2 regions of the Neobacillus sp. NPDC093127 genome follow, and region 1 is predicted to be linked to the other one. Evidence: riboswitches for the same ligand, from Rfam matches in the RefSeq annotation. Region 1 holds a riboswitch; the other holds the start of a gene.
The links. A riboswitch is a leader RNA that binds a small molecule or an ion and turns the genes downstream of it on or off. The one in region 1 is predicted to bind FMN.
Positions count from the first base shown of each region.

Region 2: it holds a riboswitch for FMN, as region 1 does, so the genes downstream of both, ribD (bifunctional diaminohydroxyphosphoribosylaminopyrimidine deaminase/5-amino-6-(5-phosphoribosylamino)uracil reductase RibD) here and ACIQCO_RS14215 (ECF transporter S component) in region 1, are expected to answer to the same signal.

Region 1 covers NZ_JBIVOP010000009.1:110,891-114,306, reverse strand. The annotation lists gene ACIQCO_RS14225 (YpbB family protein) at 1-649, opposite strand, end outside; gene ACIQCO_RS14220 (ferredoxin) at 918-1,166, shown strand; gene ACIQCO_RS14215 (ECF transporter S component) at 1,469-2,044, opposite strand; FMN riboswitch at 2,206-2,340, opposite strand; gene ACIQCO_RS14210 (peptidoglycan DD-metalloendopeptidase family protein) at 2,482-3,243, opposite strand; gene ACIQCO_RS14205 (negative regulator of sigma-X activity) at 3,415-3,416, opposite strand, start outside.
Region 2 covers NZ_JBIVOP010000015.1:85,467-88,882, forward strand. The annotation lists gene ribE (riboflavin synthase) at 1-323, opposite strand, end outside; gene ribD (bifunctional diaminohydroxyphosphoribosylaminopyrimidine deaminase/5-amino-6-(5-phosphoribosylamino)uracil reductase RibD) at 333-1,415, opposite strand; FMN riboswitch at 1,567-1,700, opposite strand; FMN riboswitch at 1,846-1,978, opposite strand; gene ACIQCO_RS19615 (LapA family protein) at 2,642-2,887, opposite strand; gene ACIQCO_RS19620 (mannitol-1-phosphate 5-dehydrogenase) at 3,085-3,416, opposite strand, start outside.

The sequences.
Region 1 (3,416 bases):
TTATGAACCCGATATGGTAATCGTGATATTCCAGCTGTAGTCTTTTAGCTGTCTGTGAAGCAGTTAAGCCAATCTGCTGAAAACCTGTCAGCCGAAACACCAATTGCGAGGGGTCGATTTCATTGGTGTTATCAAGGCATTCGACGAGCTCGGAATAAACAATTGTCCCAATTTCCTTCCTTGGTACTTTTATTTCTTTTAATACAGATTTCAGCCATTGATGAACCTGCTTATTTTTTTGGATAGGTATGTATCTTGTTTCTTGGAAAACAAGATTCGAAGTGACCTGAATAAATAAACTCAGCCTTTCCCAAAACAGCGTTGTGAGTGGGTGATACTCCCAGCCATTTAAATATTCGGGTATTGGATGGCTTCCTAAAAAAGACTTGCCAGCGGGCGTAAGAAGGAATCGCTGCTCACCATCATTATAGATCCACCCGCTTTCTTGCACCCATTGAATTATGTCTTCGAAGGATTCTCTTGATAGGGATTCGTATACTCCAAAAAAGTTTTTCAAAGAAAATAAGTGGGCATCTTGGATGGTTTGAGATGATTTTTTTCCGTTCAAAAGGTGAAAGATGGAATATATCGTCCTTTCTCCGTTTAATTGTGTTAAACAGTACAGAATTATTGATGCTAATTTCGCCACCCAAGCTCCTCCTCCCACACTTTTTTCGAATAATCTCGACAAAATGTCCTTTTTTTCTTATTTTATTCTACCATGAAATGATGATTCTTGTTGTCCGAAATTGTGGAAGTTTATTAAATTCAATTAAACAAACAATAGTATTTAAAAGCATTTTTCTATTGAAAAGTTGCTCATACAGTTTTACAATAGATATGAGTAATGCGTTTCCATTTTCACAATGGAAACCGAGGAAGAATAATTTTGTTATATTACTGGGAGGTTTTTTTTCATGGCAAAGTATACAATTGTGGACAAGGAAACTTGCATCGCTTGTGGGGCATGTGGCGCTGCAGCACCAGATATTTATGATTATGATGATGAAGGCATTGCATTTGTAACTCTTGACGATAATGAAGGTATCGTTGAAATTCCAGATGTGTTAATCGATGATATGATGGATGCTTTTGAAGGCTGCCCAACTGATTCAATCAAAGTTGCTGACGAATCATTTGATGGCAATCCAACTAAATTCGAATAATATTTTGTTAAGAATGTATTATTAAGCTACTAGCCCCCGCCTTTTTAGGAGGGGGTTTTTTTATTGGCTGTGTTAAAGAATATTGTTGATATTGATAACTATGTTGATCTTCGTTACAGGCGCGAGACTCCTGCGGGAGCAGCGGGACAGGTGAGACCCCGCAGGCGCTTTAGCGCCGAGGAGGCTCACCGCCCGCCCCGCGGAACGCGAAGCGCCTGGAACGGAAATCAACATTCACTTTTAACACAGCATTTTTATTAAAAAAAAGGCAAACAGGAGGAATCCTGAATGCCTTTCATTTACTATGCACTTTTTATAGTTGAAAATTTATTAATCCACGCCTGCATCCGGGTGAACAGCAACATAAAGACGAAAGACATGATAACTCCTTTTATGATATTGAACGGCAGGATTCCAGGTACCACATAGTTACGCATGTCAGGAAAATCTAAGAGGGCCGTATAGGCTGGGAGTATAAACAGATAATTTAATACACTCATCATAACCGCCATTGTGGTCGTGCCAAGTATTAACGCAAGTGTCATGCCCTTCCTCGTCTTTATTTTATTGTATACATAATATGTCGGTAAGATAAACAGAATACCCGCCAGAAAATTAGCAATATGGCCTACTGGAATCCCTGTTTGACTCCCGGCCGCAATATAATTTAGAACATTTTTGAAAAACTCAACTAATATTCCTGCAATCGGTCCAAAGAGTAACGTTGCAATCAATGCGGGGATATCGCTGAAATCGATTAATAAGAAACCTTGGAATGGCGGCAATGGAAAATTTAATAGCATTAAAAGATAGGCGATACTGCTAAGCATTCCTATTGTCACCATCGTTTTTACCTTTGTGTTCTTTGTGTTCTTCATTTTCCTCTCTCCTTTTTTGATCCATCGCTTAAGGAAGAGAGGTTCAGCAATTCAGATACCCTTGTAAAAAAAATACCCTCAAGATTTATTCTTGAGGGAGATTTACGAAGGCATGCTTAATAAACGTTCACCAATAAATATTTTTTGAACGTCTGCAGAACCTCCATCTTCTCCCATCCAGACTATACTGTCGGCTTTGGAATCTCACCAAATCCTGCCAAAAAAGGCTCGCGGGCTTAGAGTATTAGCTACTCAATACCGCCGATCGGGAATTTCACCCTGCCCCGAAGATAGATCGATATTAAATTACATGTTTATTATACTGGAGAAACGTCATTTTGTTAAGCGAAAGATTTCAGGTTTCTCTTTTTGGCTTGTTTTTCAACAATTCCGCGACAAAACCCGTGGACATATTTGTCCACGGGTCATCTGATAAATCATTGAATAACCAATACTTGTGTCGGTCTAATAAGATCAGAAGTAAGGTGGTTTATTTCTTTTATTTTCGTTATGGTAATCTTTTGTTTTTTTGCAATGGAGTACAAGGTATCGCCTTGTTTGACGATGTAGGTGGCAGCCTTTGATGAAATACTTGATTGTGATTTGCCCTCAACTTCCGGATGGAAGTTGGAACTTGCCGCTAAAACGTTTTCAACAATGCTTGCAATTCCACCCTGTACAGCTTCGCCGACGTCCGCTTTTCCAAGAAGACTTTCCGGATCCATTGCATATCTCTTATCATATCTCCATTCCATTTGATGGGTCTCAAAATGGAGATGGGTTCCGGTGGCTACTCCGGTTCTCCCCATTTTCCCGATGACTTCACCTTTTTTTACCGTTTGGCCAGGTATTACAGTCCGTTTATTTAAGTGGGCATAAACGGTTACCAAATGACTTGGATGTTTAATAAATACCACATTCCCGTATGTATTAGAATAATAGGCTTTCACTACTTCTCCACCGTCAACAGCCAGCACCGGAGTATCGATTTTCCCGGCTATATCGATTCCTTTATGTTTTCCCTGCCTCGTTCCAAATGTATCCGATATTACACCGTCTGCCGGCCAAATCCAGCGATCCTTCATTTCTTTTGTCTCGAGCCTACCCGCAGCCTCCGAATGTTTGCCGCCTAAGAACAATAAACTGATACAAAGTGCCATAATGATGGCAATCAAAAACCTTTTTATGTAGTCACGCATTTTTCATTTTCCTCCTTATAACTTGTCCCCACTCCCACACCATATGTTGGTTTATTCAGGTTTAGAACATATGGATTTGAGGAGCAGGACTAGAGCATACTTGTTATAATTTGGAGTACTCTTCAATTTTATGCAAAAAAAAATCAACCTATCTCGGTTGATTTTAAAATTCT
Region 2 (3,416 bases), on a different contig from region 1:
ATGACGCCCGTTCCATCCACATGCCCCGAAACGAAGTGACCGCCAAATCGGCCATTTGCCGGCATCGCCCGTTCCAAGTTGACCACATGGCCAATTTGCAATGACTGGATATTGGTTGCCTTCACCGTTTCCGGCATGACATCAACCGTAAACGCGTTGGTTGAAAAGGAGGTGACAGTTAAGCAGACGCCATTTACGGCGATACTGTCGCCCAAATGAATGTCTTCTACAATTTTTTGGGATTCTAACGTTAACTGCATGCTATGAGACCCGCTTTTCATCGCTTTGACCTTACCTAAATCTTCTACAATTCCTGTAAACATAAATTAACCTCATTTCAGTACCGACGTTATTTTCAGATCCTCGCCAATCATTTCTACATGTTGAAATTTCAATTCGAAAGCGTCTGTCATTTGCCGGACATCTAAATCTGCAAACATGGGTACTGCCTGATTCCCGCCGACAATTTTCGGGGCAACATAGGTTATCAGTTGGTTTACATACCTTGATTTCAAAAAGCTTGCATTGACGGTTTTGCCGCCTTCTACATATAGTTTCATCACCTGACGTTTTCCAAGCTCCGTTAGCAACTCGGTAATGTCGATGGTTGGCTGTGAAAGTTGTATGATTTCTACATGGGGCTGTTGAAAACTAGCCATCTTCTCAGGCGCTGCTTCCGACCCGGTAAAAATCCATGTTGGCGACTGCCCATCCGTGATGACCTTTTTATCGTACGGCATCGTTAAATGCGTATCTAAAATGATTCGAATCGGTTGTTTTTTCGTCTTGCCAAGCCGATTGGTTAGACTTGGATTATCCGCTAAAACGGTCCCAATCCCGACTAAAATCGCATCATATTTCTCTCTATCATTGTGTACATCTTGTTGTACTTCGCTGCCAGTAATTTGTTCACAAAAACCAGTTTGTGCCGATATATTACCGTCCAGCGTAATGGCCTGTTTCAATGTCACAAAAGGTTTATTTTGTTGAATAAAATGAAAGAATGCCTCATTTAACGCATCAGCCCGCTCTTTCAAAACACCTGTTTTCACTTCAATCCCAGCGTCTCTCATAAGGGCAATGCCTTTGCCTGCGACTAACGGATTGGGATCCATTGAGGCAATGACCACACGATGCACACCGAATTCTATCAGAGCCATCGCACATGGTGGTGTTTTCCCGTAATGACTGCATGGTTCGAGCGTCACATAAACAGTACTTCCTTTTGCCCGATTTCCTGCCATTTGTAGTGCATGGACCTCTGCATGCGGGCAACCTGCCTTCAAATGAGCACCGAATCCAATAATTTCTCCATCTTTCACTATCACAGCACCCACAACAGGATTCGGTGTAGTTTGTCCTTCAGCAGCTTGCGCTAATTTCAAGGCAAAATCCATATAAAACTCATCCGTCATCTTGATCCCCCTCCAATCACGGTTTTTCACAAAAATAAAACCCCTTAGAATAAGTCACTAAGGAGTTTAGGAGGAGAGTATGTAATAATGGCAGCACTAAATAAGCCTACTGAAGGTTATTTTTTCTTCAAAAGCTTAATACCATTGCTCATACATCCTTCTCCCATCCAGACTATACTGTCGGCTTTGGATTCACACCAAATCCTGCCTTTATGAAAAGGCTCACGGGCTTAGAATTTCTTCATCACCGTCGATTGGGACTTTCACCCGACCCCGAAGGACATTGCATATGAAATTTTGTTTTGGTTTTATAAAATATAAAACCCCATAGATTATCTCTACGGGGTGGTTAGGAGTTTTCTTGTTGTAAGCATCGCCAAATAAACCTTTTGAAGTGTGTTTTTCTTCATAAGGAAATAAAGCCTGCTCATCCGTCCTTCTCCCATCCAGACTATACTGTCGGCTTTGGATTCACACCAAATCCTGCCTTTAAAAAAGGCTCACGGGCTTAGAATTTCTTCATCACCGTCGATTGGGACTTTCACCCGACCCCGAAGGACTATTCATATTTATCACATATTATAGCACTGTTAGAATTAAAATTCACACTAAATGATTAACCTTATAATTAGCGGAATTCGTAATATGATTATAACTGCTGTAATTATGGAAGTAAAAAGTCAAACCAACTGTCCACCGTGGGCGTACAAATGTCCATGAGCGGTGCCTGACACCCCCTAATGACACCCTCTATATTTCAACAAATCTCTTAGTAGTTTTTTGATGAGAATCCCAGTATTTCAAGGAATACTGCATTTTCAATCAAACGATTGATTGGTTTTATTAAAATTAATCAATCGTTTGATTGAAATCGGACCTAGTGCTTATAAATAGAGGGTTTACACCTAAAAAGCAGTAAATATATCGTCGAAAATAGGATTCTTCTTATTTCTTTAACCGCAATCCGTGGCGAAAAATAAGTTTCTGCCACTCATAATACACGTTTCGACAGGAATTCCTCTATTTCCGTATTAACTAAACGTTTGATTGAATCATGACTAACTCCTTCTGCCGTTTGGCTTTTTCCCGGGAAATTGATAAAGATAATGTCGAAACCCGCTCGACATTTTTCATAGAATAAGGCCTCTTATAGAGATTCTAAATAAATGAAAAAAATCATTCCCCCATTGCTTTAATGCAATGAGGGAATGATTTTGAGTTAGGAGTTATTGGTCATCTGTTTTTACTGCAGACTTTTTCAAAGTCCTTTGAAGTTGATAAATTTTCATCATACCAATTAAACCAGCTAATAATGCTCCCAATAGGACTGACCCAATGATGACGAGGATCAATGGCCATTCCGCTTTTCCAAATAAGTAATTAACCGTTACAGGTTCAACATTAATAACTGAGAAAACCGCAATAATTAAGATCAAAAGTAGGACAACTATTAGGTTCCATTGCTTTTTCATACATCACCTCATAAAAAATTTTTTTATGGGACTAGGGACAGGCTTCTTGTCCCAAATGGGAAAAACCCTTTCGTTAAGTAAAAATCACTCTAAATTTATCCTTAAGTAAACAATTCCATTATACTAATCTTTTCAGTTTTCTCCAATTGCCGTTGCATTCAAAATAAAATAGGGACAAGGCGCCTAGCCCCTTGTCCCTATAATTGATGGTATTGCTCAATAATCCCTTTGACTAAAGAGGAAGTTCCGTCGAGTTGTGTCAGCTTCTCAATTGCTGCTTTTAATCCGTGTTCATTGATGGCCGCCTGAACTTGGACTGCTTCTTCATCCCCTTGAAAATCGTACATGAGAGCTGCGGCAATCCCTTTTAATAGATATTCAGGGTTCTTTCCGACGATCTCCTGGTATTGTCTTGCGGGACTAACGAGGCGATCGTTTGGTCCAAGCTTGCGGATTGGCGAGCGCGCTACTCTTGTCACTTCGTCAACAATATAAGAATTCGAGAAGCGTCCGATAATCTTTTGAATAT